4 regions of the Micromonospora sp. WMMA1996 genome follow, and region 4 is predicted to be linked to each of the others. Evidence: riboswitches for the same ligand, from Rfam matches in the RefSeq annotation. Region 4 holds a riboswitch; each other region holds the start of a gene.
The links. Region 4 has a riboswitch for cyclic di-AMP ahead of COO58_RS15740 (C39 family peptidase). Riboswitches for the same ligand answer to the same signal wherever they lie in the genome.
Positions count from the first base shown of each region.

Region 1: it holds a riboswitch for cyclic di-AMP, as region 4 does, so the genes downstream of both, COO58_RS09800 (transglycosylase family protein) here and COO58_RS15740 (C39 family peptidase) in region 4, are expected to answer to the same signal.
Region 2: it holds a riboswitch for cyclic di-AMP, as region 4 does, so the genes downstream of both, COO58_RS06640 (NlpC/P60 family protein) here and COO58_RS15740 (C39 family peptidase) in region 4, are expected to answer to the same signal.
Region 3: it holds a riboswitch for cyclic di-AMP, as region 4 does, so the genes downstream of both, COO58_RS04215 (hypothetical protein) here and COO58_RS15740 (C39 family peptidase) in region 4, are expected to answer to the same signal.

Region 1 is NZ_PDHU01000001.1:2,040,960-2,044,159, forward strand. It holds gene COO58_RS09795 (LLM class flavin-dependent oxidoreductase) at 1-1,278, opposite strand, end outside; cyclic di-AMP (ydaO/yuaA leader) riboswitch at 1,495-1,660, shown strand; gene COO58_RS09800 (transglycosylase family protein) at 1,664-2,287, shown strand; gene COO58_RS09805 (YbaB/EbfC family nucleoid-associated protein) at 2,459-2,908, shown strand; gene COO58_RS09810 (M4 family metallopeptidase) at 2,975-3,200, opposite strand, start outside.
Region 2 is NZ_PDHU01000001.1:1,348,631-1,351,830, forward strand. It holds gene COO58_RS06630 (pyridoxamine 5'-phosphate oxidase family protein) at 1-52, opposite strand, end outside; gene dcd (dCTP deaminase) at 131-709, shown strand; gene COO58_RS06640 (NlpC/P60 family protein) at 782-1,816, opposite strand; cyclic di-AMP (ydaO/yuaA leader) riboswitch at 1,830-1,967, opposite strand; gene COO58_RS06645 (N-acetylmuramoyl-L-alanine amidase) at 2,188-3,200, shown strand, end outside.
Region 3 is NZ_PDHU01000001.1:865,043-868,242, forward strand. It holds gene COO58_RS04205 (SHOCT domain-containing protein) at 1-24, shown strand, start outside; gene COO58_RS04210 (YibE/F family protein) at 168-1,457, shown strand; cyclic di-AMP (ydaO/yuaA leader) riboswitch at 1,612-1,742, shown strand; gene COO58_RS04215 (hypothetical protein) at 1,747-2,772, shown strand; gene COO58_RS04220 (carbonic anhydrase) at 2,831-3,200, opposite strand, start outside.
Region 4 is NZ_PDHU01000001.1:3,449,750-3,452,949, forward strand. It holds gene COO58_RS15735 (hypothetical protein) at 1-357, shown strand, start outside; gene COO58_RS15740 (C39 family peptidase) at 420-1,259, opposite strand; cyclic di-AMP (ydaO/yuaA leader) riboswitch at 1,468-1,607, opposite strand; gene COO58_RS15745 (hypothetical protein) at 1,914-2,678, opposite strand; gene COO58_RS15750 (hypothetical protein) at 2,828-3,130, opposite strand.

The DNA.
Region 1 (3,200 bases), 1.4 Mb from region 4:
CTGGGTCACCACCGTGCAGTACGCGGCGCAGTACGCGCCCAGCGTCCAGTTGTTCTGCCGCAGGGTCATCTCGTTCAGCGCGGCCCGCGCGCCGCCCGGCGAGACCGCGCCCCGCGTCACCTGTTCCAGCAGGTCCCGCACCTGGGCCAGCTCCCGGCGCAGGTGGTCGTGCACGTCCACCAGATGTTGCCCCGCGGCCTGCGCGTGGGCCGGGTAGACGTGCCCGGCCGGCGCCGGCGGGGCGGTCGGACGGGTCGACTCGTCCCAGAGGCGGCGCGCGCTCAGGCGTACCCCCGGGTCGGGCGTGGGGGTGACCGCGAGGGTGGTCGGGACGCCGCCGGCGGCCTGCTCCCGCGCGACGGCGCGGGCGCCGCTGCCCGGCGTGGTGCGCTCGGCCGCGACCAGCTCCCGGACCGCCGGCGCCACCTCCTGGGCGAAGAGCTGGATGGCGCGCGGCTCGTCGCTGCCCAGGACGAAGGTGGTGATGCCGTGCTCCAGGGTGAGCCCGGCCAGGTCCTCCACCCACCGCCGCGGCGGCCCGGCCAGGAACCCCGTGGACGAGCGGGTGAAACTGCCGGTCACGTTGAGCATCCGGCGGATCTCGCCGGGGTCCCGCCCGGCGGCCCGCGCGCCCTCGTCGACCAGCGCGTTGAGCGCAGGCAGCTCGTCGGGCCCCTTCGGCAGGTAGGCCAGCGACGGCAGCCAGCCGTCCGCGGCGCGACCGACCAGGCGCAGCATGCGTGGCTTGTACGCGCCCACCCAGATGCCCACCGGATGGGCCGGCGCCGGTCCGCGCTTCGCGCCGACCACCCGGTAGTGCTCCCCGGCGACGCGGATCATCCCGCGTCGGTCGGTGCCCCAGACCTCCCGGATGACCTGGATCGCCTCGTCGAGCGCGTCGACCGCCGCGCCGGGGGAGAGCCGCCGCCCGCCGGCCGCCTCGATCGCGTCCCAGAACGCGCCCGCGCCCAACCCCAGCTCGACCCGGCCGCCGGTGAGCAGGTCCAGGCTGGCCACGCTGCGGGCGAGCACCACCGGTTGGCGCAGCGGCAGGTTGAGCACGTTGCCGGCCAGTCCGATCCGGTCGGTGGCGGCGGCCACGTACGACATCAGCGTCCACGTGTCCAGGAAACCCGGCTGGTAGGGGTGGTCCTGGAAGGTGACCAGGTCCAGCCCGACCTGCTCGCAGAGCGAGGCGAGGGCCACCACCTGGTCCGGCCGTCCGGCGGTGGGGGTGAGGAAGCCGCCGAAGGCCAGCTCGTGTCCGTGCTCGGTCATCCGTGCCGCTCCTCGTGCGATCTTGCCGGTCCCGCCCACGGTAGCCCGGGGCCGGAGCGGCCGGGCGGGGCGTCCGGATCCGGCCCGTACGTCCCGCTACCACGTCGTCGCGTGCCGCGTGCCCGGTCGCCCGCCCGGGTGACGAACATCCCGAGAAGTGGGCGATCGCCCGAAATCGTCCCTAGCGTCGGTGGCGTCCGCGGTCGCGGACACCACGGGCCGGTAACGCCTAATCCCGCCGCCGGCCCGGCGGTAACCGAACCTCGGCGGGAGCGGGGGACCCAACGTTCCTCGGTGCACGTCACCTCGGGGTGAAGCCGCCAGCGGCGGCCGGGCTCCTCGGCCCGAACCCGACAGCTCACCTCGTCGGCGTGGAGGAATCCCCATGGCAACTGCATACGCAGCCCGTCGTACCGCCGTCGGCGTGGTCCTGGCCGGCGCCGCGGTCCTGTTCGCTCCGGCCGTCCCGGCCAGCGCCTCCGGCGTCAACTGGGACGCCGTCGCGCGGTGCGAGTCCGGCGGCAACTGGCACATCAACACCGGCAACGGCTACTACGGCGGGCTCCAGTTCTCGCGCGGCACCTGGAACGGCCACGGCGGGAAGAAGTACGCCGCCCGGGCGGACCTGGCCAGCCGGTCGGAGCAGATCGCCGTCGCCGAGCGGGTCCTGGACGGGCAGGGCATCGGCGCCTGGCCGGTCTGCGGCCGCAAGGGCGGATCCGGCTCGTCCCCGAAGAAGGCGGCCGACCGTCCCACGCCGCGGAAGGCGGACCGCCCCGCGCCGAGGAAGGTCACCGACCGGCCCACCACGACGAGGTCCACGGTGGACCGACCGGCCGGGCGGGGCGGCGCCGGCACCTACCGGGTGCGCTCCGGCGACACACTCTCCGGCATCGCCGTCGCGGCGCACGTCGCCGGGGGGTGGCGGGCGCTGCACGAGCGCAACCGCGCCGTCGTCGGCGACGATCCGGGCCTGATCTTCCCGGGTCAGCGACTGCGCCTGCGCTGAGCCGACGAACGCCCGGCCGGGGCTCCGGCCGGGCGTTCGCGGTCGCGCGACACGCCGGGCGCGCGGCGCCCGACCTGCTCGCTTGCGGGCGGGGCCGGCCGGTGACCGCGCTCGGTCGGTGCCGGTTGCTATGGTCACGATGCTCGGCTAAGACGTGAAGAAAGCGCGGATATGACCATCGACCCGTTCTCGGCCGCCGCGAGCCTCGACGAGCTCCTGAGCCGGACGCAGCAGGCGCTCGCGGCGATGCGGTCCCGGGCCGGCGTGCACCCCGACGGCGAGCCGGGCGAGTTGCTCCGGGCCGAGGGCGCCGCGGCCGACGGCCGCGTCCGGGCGGTCGCCGTCCAGGGTGGCCGACTGGACTCGGTCGCCGTCGACCCGGACCTGGCCGGCGAGCCGCTGGAGGTCCTCTGCGGACACGTCGTCGCCGCCGTCAACGCCGCGCTGGCCGAGCTGGACGCCCGGGTCAGCGACTCGGCCCGGGCCGACGCCGACGCCCTGGCGGCCCGCCTCGGCGGCCTGCCCGACCAGGCGGAGCTGTTCAGCCGGGCGATGCACGAGGTGGCCGCGCGGATCCCGCGCGACCGGGGCGCCGCGTCCCGGGCCGGCCGCCCGGCCTGACCGACCTGCCGACGCGACGAAGCGGCCGGCCGCCCGGAGGACGACGACCGGCCGCTCGCCCTACGGTCAGCTCAGGGTGACCGCGGTGTCGTCGACGACGAAGGACGTCTGCAGGGAGCTGTCCTCCACGCCGCTGAACGAGATGGTCGCCGTGGTGCCGGCCAGCGACGAGACGTCGAAGGACCGCTGCACGTAGCCGGTGGCCTTGTTCAGGTTCGAGTAGGTCGCCAGCGTGGTGCTGCCGGCCTTGACGGTGAGCTTGTCGTACGCGGTGGTCGTGGTCGACTCCGCG
Region 2 (3,200 bases), 2.1 Mb from region 4:
TCTCGTCGGCGAGGCGGGGCTCGTCGGCGGCGAATTCGGACCAGGAAGCCATGCGGACATTCTATCGAACACGTGTACGAAGAAGTAGTGCGACACGCAGGTCACCCGTACCGGTCGCTATGGTGTTCCGATGCTGCTCTCCGACCGCGACCTGGTCTCCGAGATCAAGTCGGGCACGCTCGCGCTGGAGCCCTTCGAGCCCACGCTGGTGCAGCCGTCCAGCATCGACGTACGCCTGGACCGGTTGTTCCGGGTCTTCAACAACCATCTCTACACCCACATCGACCCGTCGGTGCAGCAGGACGACCTGACGTCGATGGTGGAGGTGCCGGAGGGCCAGCCCTTCGTGCTGCACCCGGGCGAGTTCGTGCTCGCCTCCACGCTGGAGGTGATCTCGCTGGGCGACCAGCTCGCCGGGCGACTGGAGGGCAAGTCCAGCCTGGGCCGGCTCGGCCTGCTGACCCACTCCACCGCCGGCTTCATCGACCCGGGCTTCTCCGGCCACGTCACGCTGGAGCTGTCCAACGTGGCGAACCTGCCGATCACGCTCTGGCCGGGAATGAAGATCGGTCAGCTCTGCATCTTCCGGCTCTCCTCGCCGGCCGAGCACCCGTACGGCTCGGCCGTCTACGGATCGCGCTACCAGGGCCAGCGCGGCCCGACGCCGAGCCGGTCCTGGCAGAGCTGGCGCACCTGGCCCACCCGCTGACGCCGAGCGCCGCTTGTTAAGAGGGGCCCCCTCCTATGCAGAATGCGTTAAGAGGGGGCCCTTCCTTACACCTCAGGCGGGGCGGCCGTAGCTGTTGATGTCGCCGTCGTCGACGCGCTTCATGGTGATCGGCTTGCCGGACTGGGAGGCGTGCACCACCCAGCCGTCGCCCACGTACATCCCCACGTGGTGCAGGTCGCCGTAGTAGAAGACCAGGTCACCGGCGCGCAGCTCGGACCGGCTGACCCGCTTCGTCACGTCGTGCTGCTGCCGGGCGTTGTGCGGCAGCGAGACCCCGGCCTTGGCCCAGGCGGCCATGGTCAGGCCGGAGCAGTCGAAGTGGTCCGGGCCGGCGGCCCCCCAGACGTAGATCTTGCCGATCTGGGCGCAGGCGAACTTGACCGCGACCCCGGCCGCGCCGCCGGGGTAACCGGACGGGCAGGGGGCCGGGCGCAGCGGGCCGCCACCACCGTTGCCGTAGACCTTCAGCCGCAGCTTCTGCAGCCGGGCGATCTCGCCGTCGATCTGCTTCTTCTTCGTCGCGAGCTGCGCCTCGGTGCGGCTCAGGTCGGCGACCATCTGGTCCAGCGGCCGCTTCTTGGCGGCCAGCTCGTCGCGCAATTCGGCGACGGCACGCACCTGCTCCTGCTGGTGGTGTGCGAAGCGGTCGAGCAGCTCCAGGCCGCTGACCAGGTCGCCCGGCGAGCGGCTGCCCAGCAGGGCGTTGACGGTGGAGAGGTTGTCGCCCTTGTACGCGTCGGCGGCGAGCCCGCCGACCTGGCCCAACGCCGCGTCCACCCGGGCCTGCAGCGGGGCGATCTGCCGGCCGAGCGCGTCGGCCTGCTTGCGCCGCACCGCGAGCTGCTCGCGTACGGCGTTGACCTGCTCGATGACCGGTTCGAGCTTGTTCCAGTCGCGGTCGATCTGGGCCTCGATCTCGGCGACCGAGGGTTCGGCGTGGGCCGCCGTGGCGCCGCCGGTCAGAACGACGGCGGTGCCGACCAGGGCGGCGAGGGCGGTGGTGAAGCGGGACCAGCGGGAACGCGGCGCGACGAGGGACCGGTCGACCGACCGGTTCGACGACGGCCGCGGGGCATGGAGTGCCACCGGGCGTCCGTACTCCTTCTTCCTGACCGCCTACCGGGTTAGCTGACGGATTCGGACGGGAAGGGAGCCGCCCTACCGCAGCTCCGCTGCGGATTCACCCCAGGTACCTGGTTCCCCGGCTCGCCCGTGGGCGACTCGGCGGTGCCGGACCGTCACCGACCGGGTTGGACGGTGAGACTGGCGGCCGACGATTCACCAGAGTAGGAGCCGTCGTTATCGATCCGCAACTCGGGACGCCGTGACACTCCGTACCGACACCTGGGTGAAGTTTTCTTTCATTAAGGATTACCTGCTGGAAAGGTATTGACCCTCGCGGGTGTGCGGAGTGAGGGTGGGGACGCAGTGACCCCCATCCCTGTCCAGGAGGTTCGATGCACCTCTCCACCCCACCGTCGGGCGGACGGATACTGCTGGCCGCCGCCGTGGCGACCGCCACCGCGCTGGCCGTCACCGGCCCGGTGACCGCCGCGCCGGAGACGGCCGGACCCGCCACCGACCGGCAACGGCAGTACGCCGCCGCGGCCACCGAGTACGGCGTGCCGCAGAACGTGCTGCTCGGCGTCTCCTATCTCGAGTCCCGCTGGGACACCCACCCCGGCCAACCCAGCACCAGCGGCGGCTACGGCCCGATGCACCTGACCGACGCGGCACACGTCCTCGCCACCCCGGGCAGCGCCCACGTCGACGAGGACGAGGACCCGCGCGGCGACGACTCCCGCCCGCTCACCCTCGACCCGGCCACCGCCGCCGCGCCGGCACGGGAGACCCCGCTGCCCCGCGCCTCGCTGCAGACGATCGACACCGCCGCGACGCTCACCGGGCTCGACGCGCAGACGCTGCGCACCGACCCGGCGGCGAACATCCGCGGTGGCGCGGCGCTGCTCGCGTCGTACCAGAAGGCACTGGGCGGGCCGGTCGGCGCCGGCACCGACGCGGCGGCCTGGTACGGCGCGGTGGCCCGCTACTCCGGCGCGGACACCGCCGACGCGGCGGCGGCCTTCGCCGACGAGGTCTACGACCAGCTCGGCCAGGGCGCGACCCGGACCACCGACGACGGGCAGCGGGTCACGCTGGCCGCCACCGCCGCCCGGCCGGACCGGTCCCGGCTGGCCCGGCTCGGCCTGCGCCACGCCCAGCGGCCGGACGGCCTGGAGTGCCCGGTCCGGCTGGCCTGTGAGTGGATCCCCGCCCCGTACGAGCAGCTCAGCGCCGACCCGGGCGACTACGGCAACCACGACCTGGGCAACCGGCCGAAGCAGCAGAAGATCGAATACATCGTCATCCACGACACCGAGGGCTACTTCGGCCCCAGCGTCGACCTGGTGAAGCGGGCCGACTACCTGGGCTGGCACTACACGCTGCGCTCGGTGGACGGCTACGTCGC
Region 3 (3,200 bases), 2.6 Mb from region 4:
CGGCGACGCGCCGGCCTGGCCTGACCCGGCGTCCACCGGCGGCGCGGGCCGGCCTGGCTACCATGGCCGGGCGACGACCCGGGCGTGATCCCCACGCGTCCGCGCCGGCCCCGGTGACCCGACCGGTCCGGTGACCCGGTTCCGCCGCGACCGTTGGGAGAGACGCCGTGGGCGCCGATCACACCCGTCCCGCAGCCGCCGCGCCGCCGGGCGTACGCCGGCTCCTGATCGCCACCGTGGTGCCGCTCTTCGTGCTCACCGTGATCGCGGCGCTGGTGCTCTGGCCCCGGGCGGACCGCGACCCGGTGGACGGCGGCGCGGACGTGCCGCGCTACCACGGCACGGTGACCCGGGTGGTGACCGAGCCCTGCCCGCCGACGCCCGAGTCGCCCGAGGGCGACACCGGCGGCCCCTGCGGCACCGTGACCGTCGCCGCCGAGCAGGGGCCGGACGCGGGCCGGCAGGTCGAGACGCCGGTCCCCACCGGACCCGGCGCGCCCCGGGTCGCGGTCGGCGACGAGGTGGTCCTGGTCGAGCTGGTCGACCCGGGCGACCCGTCGGTGAAGACCTACAACATCGCCGAGCACCAGCGCGGTACGCCGCTGATCTGGCTGGTGGCCCTCTTCGCCGCCGCGATCGTGGCGTTCGGCCGCTGGCGCGGGCTGGCCGCGCTGGGCGGACTGGTGGCCAGCTTCGCCATCCTGCTCGGCTTCGTGCTCCCCGGCATCGGCGCCGGGCAGTCGCCGCTGCTGGTGGCGATCGTCGGCGCCGCACTGATCATGTTCGTGGTGCTCTACCTGACCCACGGGATCACCGCGCAGACGTCGGTGGCGGTGCTGGGCACGCTCGGCAGCCTGGTGATCACCGGAGTGCTGGGCACGCTGGCCACCGCCGCCACCCACCTGACCGGCTTCGGCAGCGAGGACGCCACCACGCTGTCGATGTTCCAGGGTGACGTGGACCTGCACGGACTGTTGCTGGCCGGCATCATCATCGGTTCGCTCGGCGTGCTGGACGACGTCACCGTCACCCAGGCGGCCACCGTCACCGAGCTGGCGCACGCCAACCCGGGGCTGTCCCGACGGCAGCTCTACCGGGCGGCCACCCGGGTGGGCCGGGCGCACATCGCGTCCACCGTCAACACCATCGTGCTGGCGTACGCGGGCGCCTCGCTGCCGCTGCTGCTCCTGCTGGTCGCCGACTCCCGCCCGGTGGGTCAGCTGCTCACCAGCGAGTTCCTCGCCCAGGAGATCGTCCGTAGCGCGGTGGCCACGCTCGGCCTGATCGCCGCCGTACCGCTGACCACCGCGCTGGCCGCGGTCGTGACCACCGCCGGCCGCGCCGGGCGGGCCGCCGGACCCGCGACGCCCCGGCCGCCGTCGCCCCGGGAGGACGCGTGGGAGGCGCTCGGCGAGGGCCGGTCCGGCGGGGGCAGGAGCACGGAGGCCGCATGGTGACACTCCGCAGCGTGACGGCCGATTCCAAACGCGATGCTGGTCACGCTGGGCGGTGGCGAATTCTCGCGATTGGTCGGCTTCCGGACGTAGATCCCCGGGAGTGGTCTCGGGTAACCTCGCTGCCGGTCACCGCCGAAGGCGCGCACCGGCGCCTGCGGTGCCGCCGCCCAATCGCCTCCGGGCGAGCCGGGGAACCAGGTACATGGGGTGAATCCGCGCCAGCGGAAGGGGCCGCTTCCGTCCCGAACCCGTCAGCTAACCCGGTCGGCGGTCGACGGAAGGGAACACTGTGACGGCACCCCTGCGCCGCTGGCTGACACCCGTGGTGGCCGTGCTCGCCGCTCTCGCCGTGCTGGCCGGGCCGACGCCGGCCTCGGCGGCCCCCGGCACCGCCGCCCCGAACCCCTCGGGCCACTCGGAGGACGACGACCCACCGCTGATCAGCGAGGCCGTCACCGCCGCCAACCGCGCCTACCTCCAGGCCAAGTCGAAGTTGGACACGTCGCGCAAGCGGCAGCTCCAGCTCGCGCTGGAGGTGAAGGCGGCGCAGAGCCAGCTCGACGCGCTCAGCCCGCAGGTGAGCGAGATCGCGGCACAGTCCTACCGGACCGGTCGCGTCGGCGCCATGGCGATGCTGCTGGAGAGCGACTCCCCCGACTCGTTCGTCCAGCGGGCCAGCGCGCTCGACGAGCTGAACCTGTTCAACGCGCAGCGCCTCGCCGCCATCAACGAGGTGAAGGGCCGCGCCGAGCGGGCCAAGATCGCGCTCGACGCCGAGGTGCGGGAGCAGGAGAAGCAGGCGAACGCGATGGCCCGCGAGAAGGTCGAGGCGCAGAAGGCGCTGAAGCTGGTCGGCGGGCTGGACTTCACCGGTGGCCTGGTCTCGGCCACCTCGCCGGTTGCCAAGATCGGCCCCGGCCGCACCGCCGACGGCGGGTGGAAGTCCGAGTCGTGCAGCGAGAACGACCCGACCACCTCGGGCTGCGTCACGCCGCGCACGCTGCACGCGTACAAGGAGGTCAAGCGCGCCGGCTTCAACCGCTTCGTGGGCTGCTACCGCCCCGGCGGGCCGTGGGAGCACCCCAAGGGCAAGGCGTGCGACTGGTCGTTGCAGAACAGCGGCTTCGCACCGTGGCACAACAACGACACCCGCCGGTACGGCAACGAGGTGGCCGCCTTCCTCATCCGCAACGCCGACCGGCTGGGCATCTACTACGTGATCTGGAACCGGCAGATCTGGTTCCCGGCGACCGGCTGGAGTTCCTACAGCGGGCCCTCCAACCACACCGACCACGTGCACATGTCGCTGCTCTGACGCGCGCGTACGACAAGGGGCCGCCCGTGGGCGGCCCCTTTCGCGTATCGGTTCCCGGTCAGCCGGCGAGCGCCGCGTCCGCCGACGCGGCCGGTGCCGGCAGCGGGGCCGGGGACTGCGCCACCGTCCGGACCTCGCCGCCACTGAGCCGGTACGACATGCCGACCACCGCGCAGGCCCCGCCGGCCACCTTCGCGGCGAGCACCGAGGAGCGGGCCAGCAGTGCCTCCACCGTCTGGGCGATGTGCACGTCGATGATGCCGTCGAGGTCCTCGACGCCCTGGCGGCCGGCCCGGAGCAGGCTGGGTGAGACGGCGTCCACCACCGCGCCCAGGTGTCCGGCCGGGGCGGAGCCGGTGCGGACCGCCTCGCGGGCCGCCTGGACCGCGCCGCACGAGTCGTGGCCGAGCACCACCACGAGCGGCGTG
Region 4 (3,200 bases):
ATCATCGCCGCCACGAAGAAGGCCGGCCTGCCCGAGCGGGCCGCGGTCATCTCGATCGCCACCGCCCTGCAGGAGTCGAAGCTGGAAAACCTCGGCCACCTCGGCGACAAGAATGACCACGACTCGCTGGGCCTGTTCCAGCAGCGCCCGTCGAGCGGTTGGGGCACGCCGGAGCAGATCACCGACCCCGAGTACTCCACCCTGGCCTTCCTCAAGGGCCTGAAGCAGGTCGACGGCTGGGAGAAGATGCCCCTGACCGACGCCGCCCAGACCGTCCAGGTCTCCGCGTACCCGGACGCCTACGCGCAGTGGGAGAAGCAGGCCACCGACATCGTGGCCCAGCACTGGACCAAGTAAGACCCACGCGAAAGGCCGGCACCCCCAACAGGGTGCCGGCCTTTCGCGCGTCGTAAAAGGCGTCAGGCGGAGTAGCCGCGCGTCGCCATCCAGTTCGCCAGATCGATGGTGGTGACCCAGTACGAGGGCAGCGACGGGTCGGCCGAGTCGGCGATCCGGACGGTCCGGCCGTCGTTCTTGTAGCCGACCACCGCGATGTAGTGACCGCCCGGGAACGAGTGCCAGCCGCCGTTGGTGTCGGTGGCGTCGCCGGCGACGTTGGCGACGACCGCGCGGCCGTTGCTGACCGCCGTGACCACGTCGGCCTGGAGCCGGTCCATCTGGGCCGGGGTGGCCGCGCCCGGGATCATGCGGGTCCGGTACGGGTTGCCCTTGACCTGCTGGTTGAGCACGCGCGTGGTGTCCTCGGCCGAGTTGGTGCCCATCTCGGTGGTGCCGAGGGCGACGGCGAGCGTGTCCTGGCTCCGCTCGATGCCGTTGGCGCTGAGCGCGTTGCGCACCGCGGCCGGGCCGCAGTAGTAGTAGGTGGTCTGCGCCTGGTAGTCGTAGTCGAGCACCTTGCTCGCCGGCGGCTTCGGCTTGGGCTTCGGCTTGGTGTCCGGGTCGGTGGTGGCCTTGGCCGCCGGCTTCGCCGAGGGCGAGGCGGTGGGTGCGGCGCTGGGTGAGGCGCTCGGCGAGGGGACGGCGATGCGGGCCTCACCGCGGCTGGCGGCCTCGCCGAGGCGGGAGCCGAGTTCGGCGACCGCGACGGTGTTCTCCGACCGGGACGGGGTGTCGTCGGTGGCGGCGAGGGCGACACCGGTGCCGCCGGCCAACACGAGGGCGGCGGCCGAACCGGCGATGATCTGGTACGGGCGCTCGGTGGCGAGACGCCGCAGCTGACGCTTCAGGTGGTGCTTCACGGGTTCCTCCAGGGCGTGAGCGGCACACGCCGGCCCCCGCGCGGAGGACTTCACGCGCGTTCGACGGGGCGGGACGGCCGCTGGACGGGGCACCCGGACAGCCGGGCGCACACGGGGGGTCGGGTGGGCGTCGCCGTCAGGCGAGCGCCGGCACCACCGGGCCGTGGAGGTGGGGGGACGATCGGGGGGTGGTTCGCACGAGGAATGAAACTCCTTCCGTGGCCGCCGACCGGGTTAGCTGACGGATTCGGGCGGGAAGTACGCCCTACCGCGGGCCGTGGCTCGCGGATTCACCCCGGTGTTGCTGTGGGTCCCCGGTTCGTATGCACGATTAGGCGGGTCGGTGCGGCGTCGCCGTCTGCGATCGAAAACCGCACCGGACGCGCCGACACTACCGGTGGGTACGCCTCAAGCCAAGCGCTCCCACCTGCGTAAACGTCGTCCGCGACTACGGATATCGGAACAGCCGGTTACTGACTTCACTCAATGGGGGCAAGGGTTCGAGCCGGCATCGGAAGGCGAAAAGCGGGCATTCGACCGGCCGACGCCCCGCAATTGTCGGGTCCGCTGACCGGTTGTGCGTCGAGCGCCCGTTTCCGGGCCGCACGTGAGCGGGCTCACCGCATTCGGGTAACGATTCGGTGGAGACGCCACTCAGCCGACCCGGGCCGGCCGCCAGCGGGCGCCGCGGACGACGGTGGGCACCGGGACTCGGCTGGCCGACGCGACGCGGGGGGCGGGCGACGGCCGCACCGCGGCGGCCGCCGCGTAGGTCTCGGCGGCCAGCGTCCGCGCCGCGTCGGCGGCGAGCTCCGCGTCCCGCCAGGCCTGTCGCTCCCGCTCGGCGCCCGCCTCCCAGGCCGCCCGTCGGCCGTCGCGGATCGTCCGGGCCAGCACGATCTCCTGCTCAGCCGGATGGCGACGCGGGTCCCACCCGTTGCGGTGGGCCAGCACGTCCGCGAGCTGCCGGGCGGTCAGGTCGCCCCGCCAGTGCGCCGCCATGGCGGCGTGGTGCAGCCAGCGCTCCCGCGCCGCGTACTCGGACGGGGTGTGTGGCGTGCGCGGCGCGGGCAGCGCGGCGGCGCCGGCCAGGCGGCGGGCGGCCGCCTCCGCCTCGTCGAAGGCCGCCCAGGCCCGCTCCGCCTCGTCCTGGACGACCAGCCACCGCTCGCGTCGCCGGCGGGCGGTCTGGGCGGCTCCGGCGGCGGCCACCGCCACCTCGTCGGCGTAGCGGGCGAGGTCCGCCCGGTGCAGCGCCTCCGCGTCGACCGGATCGGGTTCGAGGTCCGCCGCGCCGTCGCGGTCGGGGCGGGCGACGAGCACGGCGAGCAGGCCGAAGGCGGACACGAGCAGGGCCGACCAGATCGCGGCGGCCTCGGGGACGGCGGTGAGGAAGTGGTAGAGAACGGTCTGCGACATGGTCGGCACCTCACGGAGAAGACGTGGCGGGAAGGTCGCACGCCGGTCGGGGCGGGGCGCGGCCGCGGAACGGGCGCCGCCGGGCCGCCGAGGCGGGTGCGGGGTGAGGTTCGGTGGGTGCGGGGACGGGCCGGGGACCGCCCGTGCGGTCAGCGGGCGGGCGGGGCCCGGGGGCCGACCGGCGCCGGGTGCCGACCGGCCGGGACCGGCTCCCGGTGGCCGGGCCGCGCGACCGCGTCCCGGGGCGCGGGCTCCGGGACGCCGGTGGAGGGGGCCGGCCGCTCGGCGACGTCGACACGGCCCGGCCGCGCGGCGACCGGCGTGTCAGTCGGGGTACGCGACGTCAGGCCGACGGCCGGGCCGGCCGGTGTCGGGGCGGCCGTGGCGACCCCGGCGGGCAGTGTCGTAGCGCCGAGCGAGCAGGCGACGACCACGGCCAGGCTGGCCAACATGCGTGCCGCCCAGCGCGCCACCCACCACACGGGACAGGTAAGCGCGATCGGAAGCACGGGTACAAATTAC